DNA from 3 places in the Cytobacillus sp. FSL M8-0252 genome. Region 3 is predicted to be linked to each of the others. Evidence: riboswitches for the same ligand, from Rfam matches in the RefSeq annotation. Region 3 holds a riboswitch; each other region holds the start of a gene.

What was found. A riboswitch is a leader RNA that binds a small molecule or an ion and turns the genes downstream of it on or off. The one in region 3 is predicted to bind S-adenosylmethionine.
Positions count from the first base shown of each region.
Region 1: linked by a shared signal. The riboswitch ahead of MKX83_RS20260 (iron-containing alcohol dehydrogenase family protein) and the one ahead of MKX83_RS08110 (PLP-dependent aspartate aminotransferase family protein) in region 3 are both predicted to bind S-adenosylmethionine.
Region 2: linked by a shared signal. The riboswitch ahead of MKX83_RS02215 (O-acetylhomoserine aminocarboxypropyltransferase/cysteine synthase family protein) and the one ahead of MKX83_RS08110 (PLP-dependent aspartate aminotransferase family protein) in region 3 are both predicted to bind S-adenosylmethionine.

Region 1 covers NZ_JBBOWZ010000001.1:3,990,417-3,995,906, reverse strand. Annotated here, with positions in the region: gene MKX83_RS20265 (MetQ/NlpA family ABC transporter substrate-binding protein) at 1-440, opposite strand, end outside; gene MKX83_RS20260 (iron-containing alcohol dehydrogenase family protein) at 437-1,552, opposite strand; SAM riboswitch class I at 1,645-1,760, opposite strand; gene MKX83_RS20255 (hypothetical protein) at 1,840-2,415, opposite strand; gene MKX83_RS20250 (hypothetical protein) at 2,625-2,936, shown strand; gene MKX83_RS24685 (GNAT family N-acetyltransferase) at 2,870-3,163, shown strand; gene MKX83_RS20245 (hypothetical protein) at 3,282-4,697, shown strand; partial or broken gene MKX83_RS20240 (glycine betaine uptake BCCT transporter) at 4,957-5,490, shown strand, end outside.
Region 2 covers NZ_JBBOWZ010000001.1:419,363-424,852, forward strand. Annotated here, with positions in the region: gene MKX83_RS02195 (fumarylacetoacetate hydrolase family protein) at 1-607, opposite strand, end outside; gene MKX83_RS02200 (IclR family transcriptional regulator) at 949-1,701, shown strand; gene MKX83_RS02205 (hypothetical protein) at 1,706-1,831, shown strand; gene MKX83_RS02210 (hypothetical protein) at 2,199-2,597, shown strand; SAM riboswitch class I at 2,685-2,776, shown strand; gene MKX83_RS02215 (O-acetylhomoserine aminocarboxypropyltransferase/cysteine synthase family protein) at 3,064-4,341, shown strand; gene MKX83_RS02220 (DUF1648 domain-containing protein) at 4,676-5,170, shown strand; gene MKX83_RS02225 (Parvovirus coat protein VP1-like protein) at 5,329-5,490, shown strand, end outside.
Region 3 covers NZ_JBBOWZ010000001.1:1,559,226-1,564,715, reverse strand. Annotated here, with positions in the region: gene MKX83_RS08115 (aliphatic sulfonate ABC transporter substrate-binding protein) at 1-628, opposite strand, end outside; gene MKX83_RS08110 (PLP-dependent aspartate aminotransferase family protein) at 653-2,452, opposite strand; SAM riboswitch class I at 2,529-2,639, opposite strand; SAM riboswitch class I at 2,820-2,920, opposite strand; gene MKX83_RS08105 (NUDIX hydrolase) at 2,986-3,612, opposite strand; gene MKX83_RS08100 (MBL fold metallo-hydrolase) at 3,646-4,596, opposite strand; gene yhbH (sporulation protein YhbH) at 4,864-5,490, opposite strand, start outside.

The sequences.
Region 1 (5,490 bases), 2.4 Mb from region 3:
CCACTATTTGTTGGGTCACTCGGAAGACCGATTTTTGCGCCATCTTTTAATTCAGCTACATCTTTTACATTGAGTGCATAGATGCCCATCGGGAATGAAACGGTATCAAAAGATTTAACTAAATCTAAATTTCTATCTTCTTTAAATGCATTAAAATAAGGCTCTGTTTGAAAAATGTTTAAGTCAATCTCTTTTTCAGCTAATGCGACATTTGGCATCACATAATCAGTAAATACTTGTGATTTAATGTTGATATTTTCTTCTTTAGCTAATTCAATTACTTTTTCTAAGATTTGCTCATGTGGACCTGCAGTGACACCAATGACTAATTCTTCATCGTCATATAATCCTTCTGTAGAGTTGTTGGCTTCATCACTACCACATGCAGCTAAGCCTGTTAAAGATAATAAGACTGTTCCAGTTAGTAACCATTTTTTCATGATGTTTGAACTCCTTTTTGTTCATTTTGTTTTTCTAATAATCGAAGTGCTTGTAAAACAGAATGTTCACTTATCTCGTTTTTCATAAAGTGAATAGATTCAGTTGGGCGTATCGCCTTTTTTACAATTGTCTTCATTAATTGCTCATCATTCACATCAATAGTTAGACTAGAGAGACTACTTGGCAATTGCCAGCTCTCATAAAACGGGAGAAGGTAATCAACTTCCGTCCATTTTTCTTCAATGGCCAATTGACCAAGAATCCCGTAAGCGACTAATTCCCCATGAAGAAAATCTTGGGCTGCATCCGCTACGGTTAGTCCATTATGAAACGAATGGGCACCAGCGATTCGTCCTGCTTTTTCGCCGAATCCACCGACCATACCCCCAGTCATGATAATCGTTTCAATCACACGGATAAGTGCTTTTGAGGTTTCGTTTTTGGCTACTGATTGTAGTGCGGCTTCACCATCATTAAGCAATGTATCTCGGCAAATTTTAGCTGAAAATTGCGAAATTTGTTTAGGTACAGGAAGTGTTTCTTCAGGGTAAAAACTTTCAATTAGAGCTTCAGCTTCATAAAACTTGGCTAATGTATCCCCAATTCCTGCTTTTAAATAAGTAATAGGCGCTTTAGCAATAATTTCAGGTTCAACCAATACGAGGGTTGTCGCAATAGGGAACTCTGTATAATGAGTAAAGCTGCCTTCTTCATTATAAAAAACACTTAATGGTGTCCATGCGGCACAGGTAGCTGCGATTGTTGGTATAAGAATGGATTGAACAGATGCTTCAATCGCAACTGCTTTTGTTATATCTAATGCTGTCCCACCACCAATACCTATTACGCCATTAGCACCATCATTTGTTATTATTTCTTGGATGTCATGGACCTTTTTTAAGGTAGTGTGACCATCTATATAATGAAGGTGAACGTTGTTATCTATTACTTCCTTGGGCAAGTAGGGTTGCACGGCTTGCCAAGCTTTTTTACCGGTTATTATATGGTATTTGGAAACAGAAATATCTTTAAGTAGGTCGGGGAGTTCTGTTAGAATGCCTGAACCTAATAAATAATGTCCTGGAGCCCCTTTTACGATTGTTACAGTCATTTCCTCTCCTCGTTTCTCTTTTGATGTGATGATAAAAACAAAAATGCCTCTCATCATGAGAGGCATAAATATACTAGAATAGTAGTAAACCTCTCTCATATATCAAAATACCAAAAAGTATTTTGCAGGATTTAGCACCTGTTCATATGGGTATATGAATGGTTGCCGGGCGTCGCAGGGCCAGTCCCTCAGCCGCTCTTTATAAGAGAAAATGCTTTATTAAATTATATTCATAATATTATCTATTACATGAAAAGTCAATAACATAATTGAAATTAATCATTAAACTAGTGATGGTGTTCTACTTGTGGGGTGTTTTCTTCAATCGGATGAATTGAGTTCTTCGCTTCTTGATGAATTCCCGATGCACAGATAATGGCGATGCTTAATAAGAATGTTAGATAGAAGGGCACAGGTCGATTTTTCAATGCTTCCTTTAATGAATGTTTTTTGTGCATGAGAAGCATCATGGCAAAAATACTAATTAAATAAATCAGATCCATGCTAATGATCATAAATGTAACTTCACTGGGTACCAACATAATGCCTAGCATTGCCCCCATCATACTTCCCATGAGACTTGACGCTTGAGCTTCAACGAGTCCGTTTGTTTTAAACGGTAGTCCTATAAAAATGGCAATGACAGCGCTAATGAGAATTGATAATACAGTTGCTTTAGCCATTTCTGGTAACCACACAGATATAATCAAACCGATTGTTAAGCTACTCGTCATACCAACCACCATGGGAATACATTTAGAATATTTTGTAGCTATTTCTTTCTTTTTTCTAACGGCACTAATAAAGAAAAAGAAACTGTAGCCGACAACTAGAAAAAGACTGAACAAAGCAAGCATATTCAAATTACCCTCCTTTGGATGCTCATAAAATATCTCGATGCCTCCTTTCATATATATTTTGTATCGTAGTGATTATGTCAGTGCAATGATAAGAAACTTTTTATACTGTTCATTCGTAAATGAATAAAGCAATATTTTCAAACTAAGAAAAGTGGTAGTCTTGGTTTATAAGTTTTCATTCAGAACAGTTTTATAAAAAAAGGAGTTTTTATATGGGGGAAGAAATAAAGATTAGACCGATACATATAAATGATGCAAGAGATATTCATGATATGCATAGGCAAGATTCTATTATTCAACAAACAATGGCCTTATCATCGGGGAGATTAAAAGATATTGAAGATTATATTGAAGGACTTACAAAAGAAGACGATGTATTTGTTGCAGAATGTAACGGTCATGTTCGAGGGATAGCTTCCTTAGAAGAGAGAAGTGGAAAGTTAAGATATAGCGGAATGTGTCCATCTCTATTAATGAAGAAGTACAAGGAAGAGGGATTGGCAAGACGCTTCTTGAGCGAATAGTAAAGCTTGCCGATGAAGAGTTAGGACTCATCAGATTAGAGTTAGATGTATGTGCAGATAATATAAGGGCGATTGCATTATATGAAATGTTTAACGAGGCTTTGTCTAGCTCCGGACGCCATCGGCTCGAGGTCATAAGCCAATCCGTCAAAAAGGTTAAAAAACAACCTTTCTGCCGGCTCGTCTTATGCTTGTCACCGATAAGCGGGCGCCCTGCGCTTTTCTAATTTATAGATGTCATTATTATGGGAAGAATTAAAGAGAACCTTTAAATAGAAACGATTTAATGTTAAAATTTCACTTCCTGCACGTTAATTAAATCATAACTAAAGGAGAACAGCTGCTTTGAATCACTTAATAATGGAACAACTAAAAACCTATTTTAAAGGAATCAACCCAGATGATTTAGTTATGGAGCAGATGGAATTTGAAGAAAATGTGTATGATATCCTGTTGGAAGATTGGGGAGAGTCAATTGGCTCGGTTCGTATGGATGAATTAGGTGTGGCAGAGTTTTTCATTTATACGGATGAACTAGATGAAATTCCAGGGGAAATGAGTAAGTTTGATATGATCATGCAAGCAGAGCAGTTTATAGAAAGGTTCTATGATTCGACTTTCAGGCATGGGTTATATTTGTCAGCATACATTGACTTAGGTGAATATCATATGATTTTATATAATCGCAAAGATGAGCGGTTGAATAAGGAACTCCCTCATTCTGGAATTAGTTTTACAATGCTTAGTAATGGGGTATTAAGTGCAGTCGAAAGAGAAAGCATGGATTTTGAACTTGTCTATCCCAAAACACTGATTACGAATGAAGAAGCGAAGCGGATTTATTTAAATCATTTAAGGATTCTACCTGTTATTGCAAAGTATGATAATGACATATTTGTCAATGGTGATGATGAGTATCACTATGTTTATCAGTTGGAGGATTTTATTCTTGGTGTACACACAAATGGGGGAATACTTACCTCGGATTCGTTTGGTGTTGGCAAAACGCTGATGACATCCTTACCCGATTTGGCTGAATTTATAGATATTTATACATTGGCGGGAATGACGGAAGACCATATGCTTGTAGCTGAAGCAAAAACGAAAAGTGGTAGACTAGAGGTATGGAGTAAGTTACCTAAAAAATCTTTACGGGTGAGTGAGGAAGATTTATTAGATGATGAATTAGATATCCCTGGTGCGATAAAATTTGTATTCAATGCGGATGGAAGACTGCTTAAATTAATGGGCTTAGATGATTCTGAAACGTTTGTTTCTGGACATGTTAATTCGAAAGTGGCGCTTTTAACTGCTACATCAGTGTTACAAGCAGTTTGTGATAACCCTCATGATTATTTTAAACTGCAACAATTAGACGATAATGTAATAAGTCAAAAACCCGCAAACGGCATATACGATTTTACGTTTATTCGACAAGAAAGGGGCGTTCAAGTAGCTGATGCTTTGGTTCATATTCAAATAGACGATACAGGCTTGGTGAAATATGTAGATGTAGATAGTGAGGTACTCCAAGACTTCTCAAAGGTATCATTTGTCGCAAGCCTTACATTTAAAGCGGCAACAGAAATGATTAAGGAAAAGCTTTTTATGGAATTAAGCTGGGGAAAGAATATAGAGAAGCATCAATACACATTAACTTATTTACCGACCTATCCACTTACTACTGGCCATATTAAAATGATTGATATGAATACAGGGGAACCGTGGGTTATTGACACGAGTTGTATGGATCAATATTAAAACGAATACTGCCTTTTATGCTGAATAATGTATAAAGGCATTTTTTAATTAAGTGGCTAATACAAAGATACAAGGCTAAAGGTCTTGAAAATCGAGTTTAATATATTTTTAATTGGGTAAAAGGTGTAAGGGATTTGTCGAACGGTTGTGTATTCTGTCAGACAAAGAATAATAAATAAAATTTGTCTTAAACTATAACAAAGGTTTTTAGAGGCAGATTAAAGTGAAGTAGAAAAGATTTTTGGGAAAGGAACAATCTATGAAGAGAGTATCGAATGTTTTTTGGATAACTGTAGTAATTGTATTTATTTTTGTCGCTTTAGGTGTAGCGATTCCTAGTGTGTTCGAAAGGATAACAGCTAATTTACAAGATTTATTAACAAATGGTTTTGGATGGTATTACCTTATTTTGGTAACTATCATTGTCGTATTTTGTCTATTTCTCATTTTTAGTCCTATTGGCTCGATTAAATTAGGGAAACAGGATTCTAAACCGGAATTCTCTACTATCTCTTGGTTTGCGATGTTGTTTAGTGCTGGTATGGGCATCGGGCTTGTATTCTGGGGAGCGGCAGAACCGGTATCTCATTATGTCACACCTCCACTGGCGAACGGAGAGACAGATGAAGCGTTTAGAGAATCTTTACGATATACTTTCTTTCATTGGGGCATACATGCATGGGCTATATATGGACTTGTCGCTTTAGTATTAGCCTATTTTCAATTTAGAAAAGATGAACCGGGTTTAATCTCAGCCACATTAAAGCCTCTTTTTGGAAAAGCGATGGACGGT
Region 2 (5,490 bases), 1.1 Mb from region 3:
CTTGCAACCATTGAAGTGTGCGACGTTGGATATCGCGGTAAGTGACGTCATTAGCGATTGTATATCCTGCTACATAATTGAGTGCGTCTTCTTTTGCTACGTTTCTAGCTTTTTTACCTACAACAAAAGCAAATTCAGCTTCGTAATCTAATTGTTCAGAAATTGGATAGAATGGAATATCATCTTGTGGTCCAATCACTGTGTTGGCAAATTTAGCAAATACTACTGGGTGAGGCGGTAATTCTCTTCCCATTTCTGCAATATGTTCACGGTAGTTATGACCTACACAAATAATTTTTCCGGGTTTTGTTACAGGTGCTTCGATTTTTACATCTTCAAATGCATGTACAAGTGGATGTTTGAACGATTCACGATTATTTAATGCATAATCAACCATTTCCTTTGCGATGGAAAGGCTTTCATTTCCCCCTTGTAGGAAACCTTCCATTTGTGCTGGAATGTACGCTTCAGCAATTAATTCAGAACGTAGTTTACCTTCTGCTTCAAGGAAAGCTTGGTAAGCAAAGTTTAAGTCTACTACTTCATTTCCTTCTGTAACTGCTCCGATACGTGTGTTGTTATTGTGAGTGAAAGTAACTAATTTCATATTCAAACTCCTTTATGAAAAGTTTTTTTTGTCTAGGAATTGCGTGATCAAAGAGTAAAACGCTTTGTGTGGAAGTGTTAGGCATAAAACCTTTATTAATGAGCGTTTATTAGACTCTTTCTTCATTGGTTGTTTAATATTCCATTAATAGTGAACGATGTTATCTATTAATGATAAATTTATAGTATCCTAATTTTCAGATAAACTCAAGAGAATTTGTTGTGGTTTTTTAAACTTTTTGAAAAATAACTCCTTTCAAAAGGATGCAAAACATGGCTGAAATCAGAAAACATAGTGTTTTTCTGATATACTAAAAAAAATATAAAATAGGGGTTTTTTACATGAAAAATCAAAAACAAGCTACGATCCAATCGATCCAAGTTGGTATGAGAATTATTGACCTATTAGTTGCTAGCGGAGAACCATTGAGGTTATCTGATATACAGGAAAAAACAGGAATTACAAAAAGTAATCTTTATAAATACTTGAACACTTTTACGGAATTAGACATTCTATACAAGGACAAACATAATGGACAATATCAACTTGGAAGTAAATTAATTGAATATGGGGTGGCAGCTATAGGGCAGGAAGATGTGATTTCACGTGTTCTACCCTATTTGAAGGATTTAAGTCATCAACTAGACAATACGTGCCTATTAACTACGTGGACATATAATGGTCCAATTATCTCGAAAATATGGAACCCGGGACATGCCTATAATATTGGTGCACAGCTCGGTTCACTTTTACCACCGCTTTCATCGACTGGGAAAATATTCGAGAGCTTCCTTGATTCAGCAACAACTAAAGATTGGATTAAGGTTATGGGGAAAGAAGGAAAAGGGAATGCGGTAGAAGAAATCAACCGCGTAAGGCAGGAACGGATTGCCTTTGCTAAGGAGCCTTTGATTCCTACTGTATCTTCTGTGTCTATACCAATCTTTAATTACAATCAAGAATTATTAAGTGCGATAACAGTAGTTGGTTTCTCAGAGTCGATTCCAAAAGACCCCTCTGCAGATAAAAGTCAATCTATTATAAAAGTAGGAAAAGAAATCTCTGCACAATTTGGCTATCGAGCGAGGGGCTGAATGATTGAATCCTACTCTATATGAGGCGGTTGCATCGAAGGGAAAGTTATTTGCCATAGCTAAAAGAGATTTAGTTATGGTCCATGTAAAAGAGCAAAACGAAGCTAAAAAGAAGCAAATCGAAGTATGAGCCATGTAAAAGAGAGAAACGAAGCTAACAAAGAATCAAATTGAAGTATGAGCCATGTAAAAGAGAGGAACAAGGCTAACAAAGAATCAAGTCGAATGATGAGCCGGGTAAAAAGGGCAAAACAAAGCTTACATAAATAGCTGGATATGCATCTAGTAGTGGAAGGGTGATTTCACCTTTCATTCAAATGCGTAAGAAAAATTAGAAATTATTGTATCCCCCTTATATCCTAGCTACTTGGTTTAATTTAGACTAAAACTACACACCACCCGACTCCTTAATTGAAAATAGTTTCATGTGATTTTATTGAATATTTAAAAGAGAAGGTCTATAATTTTATATAAATAGTAAAGGTGGTGCTCTAATAGTGAACAGCAAGGATATGTCCAATCATGTATTTTTTGATATATTAGCAGAGAAAATTAAAAGAGATAGTCATGAAGAGTACAATCAATTTGTTAATTATGTAAACGTATTAGCTGAGGATAAAGGGTGGAAGGAATTACAAGAAGAGGTTGTTCATTTACAAGCTTTTCTTTCATATTTAGATGATAAGTTAGCTATCATCGATGATTATGAAGATATTATGAATATGAAAGCAACTTTGCTTGATATGATTGTTAACGATTTAAATGATACGTCTGTTTATCTTTTAGTGGAGGCTCTTATGTATAATAAAGAGCTGAATTATTTGCAATCCTTTATATCTCCAGTTGAATATTGGGTGTCAGTAATAAAGGCAAAAGAAAGACTTTGTGCTGCATAAAAGATTTATTATAAAAAGCTGTTGACAGCGCCGGATGATAAGGTTATTCTGATTAATAATTAATGACTCTTAAAATTTAAAAAATTCAATTTATCAAGAGAGGTGGAGGGACTGGCCCTTTGAAGCCTCAGCAACCGACCAAAACTAGGTAACGGTGCTAATTCCAAGATAGATAAGTTGAGGATATGGCGATATATCGTGAGCCCCTCTTCTTTAGCAAGAGGGGCTTTATCTATGCCGATTAGACGACTAAAGGCGGCTTTCGATGGAAGAGTACAATCTCTTTTTATTGAAAGTGGTCTTTTTTCTGCTCTTGAAAAAAGGTGTTGGACATAAAAAATTGATGTTTCAAATTCAATTTATGAAAAAACAACCATTGTGCTGGCATACTCAAAAGCTCATCACTGATAGATGGTTCCGAGTCGAGTTTGTTTATTATAAGTGAAATGTGAGAGGAGAATGAAAAATGAATCATCACCAGTTTGATACAATAGCGCTTCATGGGGGGCAAGTGCCAGATCCTGTTACAAAGTCGAGAGCCGTACCAATATACATGACTTCATCCTATGTGTTTGAAGATACCGATCATGCAGCAAGCTTATTTCAGATGCAAGAGCCTGGCTTTATTTATTCAAGGAATGCAAATCCAACCAATGCAGTGTTTGAGGAGAGAATGGCACAGTTAGAAGGTGGCGTAGCCTCATTTGCTGTTTCATCTGGGCAAGCAGCGATTTCCATTGCCCTTTTAACACTTGCAAGAGCAGGCGATGAGATAGTTTCTACACAGGCTCTTTATGGTGGTACCTACCATTTATTTGCAGAAACGTTTAGTAAATTCGGTATCAATGTTCATTTTGTTGATGGGACGGACTTTACATCTTTAGAAGGAAAAATTAATAAAAGGACAAAGGCGATTTTCACAGAGACAATTGGCAACCCGAATATGGAGGTAGCACATTTAGAAAAGTTAAGTGAGATAGCGAAACGTCACGGCCTACCATTAGTAGTAGATAATACATTTACTACGCCATTTTTACTAAAACCACTTGCATTTGGCGCGGATATAGTCGTTCATTCAGCAACTAAATTTATTGGTGGACATGGTACGGCAATCGGTGGGGTAATTGTAGATGGAGGAAGATTCGAATGGAGTAACGAAAGATTTCCTTCCTTTAATGAGAAAAAGCCTGCTATTGGTAATCGCAGCTATGTTGAAATTTCTAGGGAAAAAGCTTTTATTCTTAAAGCAAGATTTGAACTTGGCCATGACTTAGGGGCAACGCTGTCTGCCTTCAATAGCTGGTTATTTATTCAAGGTCTGGAGTCATTAAGTGTCAGAGTAGAAAAGCAAGTCGCTAATGCACAAGTTTTGGCTAAACGGTTAGGAGAGTTACCTCATATTTCTTGGGTGAACTACCCTGGGTTAGAAAGCCATCCACAATATCATCTCGGGAAAAAGTATTTTCCGAGTGGGGCAGGTGCAACCTTTACATTTGGCATCAAAGGGGGAATCAGTACAGCTAAAAGGTTTATCAACTCACTAAAGCTGGTATCACATTTAGCAAATGTTGGTGACGCTAAAACGCTCATTATTCATCCAGCGAGTACAACACATGCTCGTCTTTCACCTGGACAACAAGCGGAGGCGGGTGTGAGTCCCGAAATGATCCGCCTTTCTGTTGGCTTAGAGGATCCTGTAGATGTGATGGCTGATATCACGCAAGCGTTAAAACAATGTACGTAGGTTTATTACGATTTGCATTATAAAGGGTGAAAAGTGTGAAGTTAAACTGCTTATCAAAGAACCATTCTTTATTCCTTTACCATATACTTTGTTGATCGCATGTCTCAGGCGATTCACCTCATACAGTATGAATGACAATATTTTTCTCAAACAGAGCCATCAACACTGATATCTTACCATTACGACGCGCCTGTTTCCTTTCATGAAAAGGGGGATAGAGCCATCGCGTAATTCCCTGTATGAACTAGTTGCCTTTGATTATCTAATGGATGAAACCTTTTTATCTTTCCTTCGTATGTATTAAAAAGACGAACGGAAAGAGGAGGAATGGGGTATGGATAGACCAGTACTTAAATTGCCTCGTACTAAATGGGAATGGGGATGCGACATACTTGGTCTTATTGTATTCATTGGGTCGATTGTATTCTTAGTTGTGTCTTGGTCAGCTATACCTGAACAAGTACCGGGTCATTACAATGCTTCAGGGGAAGTTGATCGGTGGGGTTCTAAATATGAATTATTTATCTTACCAATTATCGGCGTGTTTCTATGGTTTATGATGGGGATATTTGAACGGTTTCCTCATATTCATAATTACCCTGCACGCATCAATGAATCAAATGCAGCCGCATTTTACTTAACGAGTAGAAAAATGCTAAATGTCATAAAGAATATTTGCCTCGCATTATTCGGCTTTATACTTATACAATCCATTAGAGTAGCATTAGGATGGGCGGACTCTTTAGGCATTTGGTTTCTGCCAGTGTTTTTACTTGCCACGATAGTTCCAATTATATTTACTTTGATTAAGTTTAGTCGAATTCAATAGTTGCCAACTTATCCTTTTTGGATAGGTTGGCTTTTTTATGTTATTTGACCAATAAGCACTGAAATAAATTGATAAAAATATTCCCCTATTAGGTAAGGTCACAGGCGAAATGGACTTACTGTTTGTAATATATATAAAAGGATAAGAAGGTGAAAATAGTGAACAGGTTTAATAAAAAAGGTTTTTGTTTGCCTGGAGGTTATCGGTATTGTGGCCCGGGTTGTAGCGGTCCAGGCAAGCCCATCAATTATGTGGATTCTTGTTGTCAGAAACATGATGCCTGCATTGATCGATATGGCCATTGTTATCAATGTGATCAA
Region 3 (5,490 bases):
TAAATTCTGTGTCTGCTTCAAGTTCTAATTTAGCCATATGTGGATCTAAACCAGCCCAAGCGTCTACTTGCCCTGTTGTTAATGCCGTTCCACCGTCAGCATGTTGCAAGTTAACGATTTCAACATCCGCTGATGTTAATCCGGCTTCATTTAATGAGCGCAGTAAAAAGATATATGGATCTGTTCCAATCGTTGCTGCTACTTTCTTTCCCTTCAAGTCTTCAACTGATTTGATAGCTGATTCTTTCGGTGCAACTAATGCCGTCCATTCTGGTTTTGAGTATATATAGACTGATTCAATTGGAGCACCATTTGCTTTTGCAATTAATGCCGCTGCACCTGCAGTTGAGCCAAAATCAACACTGCTACTATTAAGAAACTCAAGTGCCTTATTACTCCCTTGACTGAGGACAAACTCAACATCAATATCATCTTCGGCAAACGCTTCTTCTGCCCAGCCGAATTTCTTTAAAACTACACTTGTTGGAGAATAATAGGCATAGTCTAAAACAATTTTTTCTGGTTTTCCTTCGCCATTACTATCATCGGTGTTTGCCTCACTATCCCCGCAAGCACTAATGAATCCAATTGATAAAACGACAATTAAAAATACGAACCATTTTTTCATCGATGACTCTCCTCAATCTCGGTTTTAAATTTCACAAGCAAAGGTTACAATAGAACCTCTTAATCTCTGTGCCTCTTTATATGTGCAGCGATTTTGTACCACTTCAAGTCCGGCTTCTTTTGCTATTTCAACTGCTTTTGGTGAAATGACACCTTCTTGTAGCCAGAAAACTTTCGGTTGGATTTCTACTGCCTCTTTCGCCACTTCTATCGCAGCTTCAGGGCTTCTAAATACTTGCACAATATCAATGGTAAAAGGAATGGATTTTAAATTTGGATATGCCTGTTCACCTAATACTTCTGTTTCTCTTGGATTAACTGGCACGATTTGATAACCTAATCTTTGCATTTTTCTTGCTAAACGGTAACTTGGTCTAGCAGGATTTCCACTTAATCCAACAACAGCTATCCTTTTTGCTCTTTGCAGTTCTTTGCCATCCACATCTTCTTTTAATGAGGATGATTGTAATGCCCATCGAATAACACCTTCATCATTTACTGCTGTTTCTCCTTTTTGTTCTCCCTTCGAAGAAATACCAGTCGCTTCATAGAAGGCTTGATCTAAGTCATTGGTTAAATCTCTAACCGATTCAATCCCAACTGATAAACGTATGAGTTCCTCACTTACACCGCTTTTAATTAAATCTTCTGCACTTAACTGTTGATGTGTGGTTGAAGCCGGATGAATAATGAGTGACTTCGCATCACCTACATTGGCTACATGAGACCACAATGCAATGGTATCTATCACTTTTTTACCCGCATCTCGGCCACCTTTAATACCGAAGTTCACAATGGAACCGAAGCCAGTGTTTAAATATTTCTTCGCGAGTTCATGCCCTGGATGCTCTGCTAAACCTGGATATGCGACCCAATCGACAGCTGGATGAGCGTTTAAGAAATGGGCTATCTTCGCTGCATTTTCCGTATGTTTCTCTATACGTAAATGGAGTGTTTCCAATCCTTGGAGTAAAAGAAATGCACTATGTGGGCTTAATGATGACCCAAAATCGCGCAGCAACTGAACACGAAGCTTTGTACTGAAAGCGAGAGTACCAAACTCATTCGCATAAACAATACCGTTATAACTTGGGTCTGGCTGAGTAAAACCAGGAAACTTATCATGATTCCAATTAAATCGTCCGCCATCAACTACAAGTCCACCAATTGTTGTTCCATGACCTCCAATCCATTTTGTTGCCGAGTGAATGACAATATCTGCACCCCATTGGATTGGTTTGCAAAGATAAGGTGAAGCGAAAGTATTATCAATAATAAGAGGAATATCATTTTCATGAGCAATATTTGCAACTGCCTCTACATCTAGGACATGAAGACTTGGGTTCCCAATAATCTCTCCATATAAAGCCTTAGTTTTTGGCGTAATCGCTTTACGGTAATTCTCAGGGTCAGAACCATCAACAAAATGAACTTTAATCCCATATTTCGGAAGTGTTATAGCAAAAAGATTATATGTTCCACCATAAAGGTTCGAAGCTGCAACAATCTCATCACCCGCTTGGGCAATATTCATAATCGAAAGAGCTATAGCTGCCATTCCAGATGAAGTCGCTACTGCCGCTACCCCATCTTCTAATAAAGCAATACGTTTTTCTAATACATCTACCGTTGGATTACCGATTCGTGAATAGATATTTCCCGTCTCATCCAATGAAAATAGGCTTTGCGCATGATCTGTATTATGAAAAACATATGAACTCGTTTGATAAATAGGAACTGCACGAGATCCCGTTGTCGGGTCTGGTGATTGACCTCCATGTAATAAAATCGTCTCATCATCATAAGTGTTAAATTGATTCGTCATTATATACTCTCCTCTACTTTTTAGTCGGATAATTAAAATAAATAACCCCCTCTTCATAAGAAGAGGGGGTTGCCTCATCTTATCTTCCAGACATTCACTGCCTGCAGGATTTAGCACCTTTTCAAGCATTTGCTTGAAGGTTGCCGGACTTCATAGGGCCTGATCCCTCCGTCACTCTCGATAAGAAATATTTTATTTTTTAAAGCGTTAATACTTTAATTACAAATAGAATTATATCCAAAAAACAAATTGTCGTCAATATAAAATCTGAATATATTTTATATTCCAATAAAATATTGGCTCTATCACATAAAAAACCCTTCCACCAAGAAGGGCAGAAGGGCTTTGAATTCACACGCTCACCTTCTCCTTATCTTTGGATAATATCCTCTGAAATTGGCACCATACAAAAGATTGCTGGTTGCCGAGGCTTCACTGGGTCAGTCCCTCCGCCTCTCTGGATAAGAAGTTCTATTTATTTGTTTAACATCATATACCCTTTTATAGGGAATCGTCAATAACATTTTGAAAATTTATTTATTTTCATCCTGGATAAGTGTCAAAAAATGATACAGTATCTTAGCTGTTAACCCCCATATCACATGACCTTTATAAGTATAAAAAATTTCTTGCATCCTTCGCGTTTGCCATTTATATTTTTCCCCATTAGGAATGAGATGATAAGGGAAGCTACTATTAGGCTCTGGCTTCATCTCAATATAATGAATTGATGGTCCCTCTTTCAAAAAATAAGTAAGTGGTACTGTGAAAATTTGATCCACTTCCTCTGGATTTAGCTTAAGATCACTGATGCTCTCTATTGTGCCTACAAACGGATAAATCACTGTATCATAAGGTGTCACTACATAATCAAGTTCTGAAAAAACAGAGACTTCTCCAATTGGGATACCTAACTCTTCACTGGTCTCCCTTTTTGCCGTCTCAATCAAATCCACATCGTCTTGATCCATTTTCCCCCCAGGAAAGCAAATTTCCCCTGGCTGTCTTCTCATAGATAAAGACCGTACTTCAAACAAAATATGTATTTCTCCATCTTTTTCTATTAGGGGAAGAAGAACAGCGAATTTATCCAATCTAGAGCTACCCAATATATCTGATTGACGATGCTGTATCTCTGATCTTATTTCTTCCAAATCCATGTTAATTACCTCCAAACCACACGACTTAAATCTTTATTTCTCTTTCTGCAATCTATCAATCATCCCCATTGTGCAGACATTTAAATCTAAGCCTATTAGCTTCTTATCCTCTGCACTAAGTTCAACATCGTGCGCTGTTAATAAATAATGTTTTACTTGTTCCAACAATTCCGATTGTATGGCTTCCTGCATTTTTATTATGTCATTTCCTTGGAGAAAAACGTCATCTGCAACTGAAGTAAATATAGGTAACCAATAACGAATTTGTGTAAAAACATCCTTTGGTTCAGGGCCCTCACCATAATGCCCAAAAAAGATATGTTGTGGTTGAAGTGATTCGATTTTTTCAACAGAAGATAACATCGCCTCTGGATCAAACTGATTAGGAGAAGTCGATGGCAGGACTAATGGATATCCTTTTCTTGCTATGCCAGGATAAAATACGCCAATTGTATCGCCAGTAAAGAAGCCATTACTTTTCGAATCATGGATTGAAAAGTGGTGCTTTGCATGGCCAGGGGTATCATAGAAAGTTAACAAACGTCCACCGATATCCAATGATTGTCCCTCTTCCATCGCGACTAACCTCTTCTCATCAATTGGCACAATCGGATTAAATAGTTGATCAAACTCATCGCCATATACCATTCTAGCACCAGCAATTAATTTACTAGGGTCAGCTAAATGCCGTTTACCTCTTGGATGAACATATACTTTTGCTTCTGGACATTGTTCTAAGAACAAACCAGTTCCACCAGCATGGTCTAAATGTACATGGGTGACAATAATATGCTTGATATCTTCTAGGTTAATGTTCAATTCTTGCAACCCTTCTATAAGGTGAGGAATCGAAGGACTAGCGCTTGTTTCAATCACTGTTAATTCTTCAGCACCTAATATATACGCCCCCGTACGCTCAGGTGTTTGTAAATCCATTAAATCAATCAGTTGAATATCATTACCTAAATCTTGAATTTTGTGCAAAGGAAACCCCTCCATATTACTCTTTATGAAAATTATGACATAAGTAGATGAAGAGAGCTACTTAAAAGAATTACAGATAAAAGTGCTCAAATCTACCTAGTGCTTAGTCAGTTGAGCAAAAAAAAAACACAGCATCAATCGCTGTGATATAACTAAAAAGCTCGATTGCTTTGTTCTCATCATTTTTCAAAACCTGCCTCCGAAACGCTCGTAAGTAAGCTATTACACTTCAGAACTTAGTTGCGAACCTTTCAAAACAGGCTCTCATTACGCTAACTTTTCCTTCTGTTCTTGTTCTTTAAAAAAGCCTTTCATCGCATGGAATACATCAGCCTTCTGCTTTAAAATATAATAACGGAACAAATCATTTTTTATATTTTTGTATGCTGACATTAAAGTAGAATGGCGGTTATATTGATTCACTTCCCCGTATCCAAACATACTTGATACTTTCATTAACTCTTCAACAAGTTTTACACATCTTGCATTATCTGAAGTTAAATTATCCCCATCTGAGAAATGGAATGGATATATATTATATCTGACTGGGTTATACTTTTGATCAATTAACTCCAATGCTTTACGATAAGCAGACGAACAGATTGTGCCGCCACTTTCTCCTTTAGAAAAGAAATCTTCTTCTGATACTACCTTTGCTTCTGTATGATGCGCAATAAATTCAATTTCTACCGTTTCATATTTCGTTCGTAAAAACCGAGTCATCCAAAAGAAGAAACTTCTCGCCATATATTTCTCCCAGATACCCATCGAACCACTTGTATCCATCATTGCTAGCACAACTGCTTTCGATTCAGGCTTCACGACTTCATTCCAAGTCTTGAACTTTAAGTCTTCTTGATAAATGGGGTGAAAAGCTGATTTCCCGTGCATCGC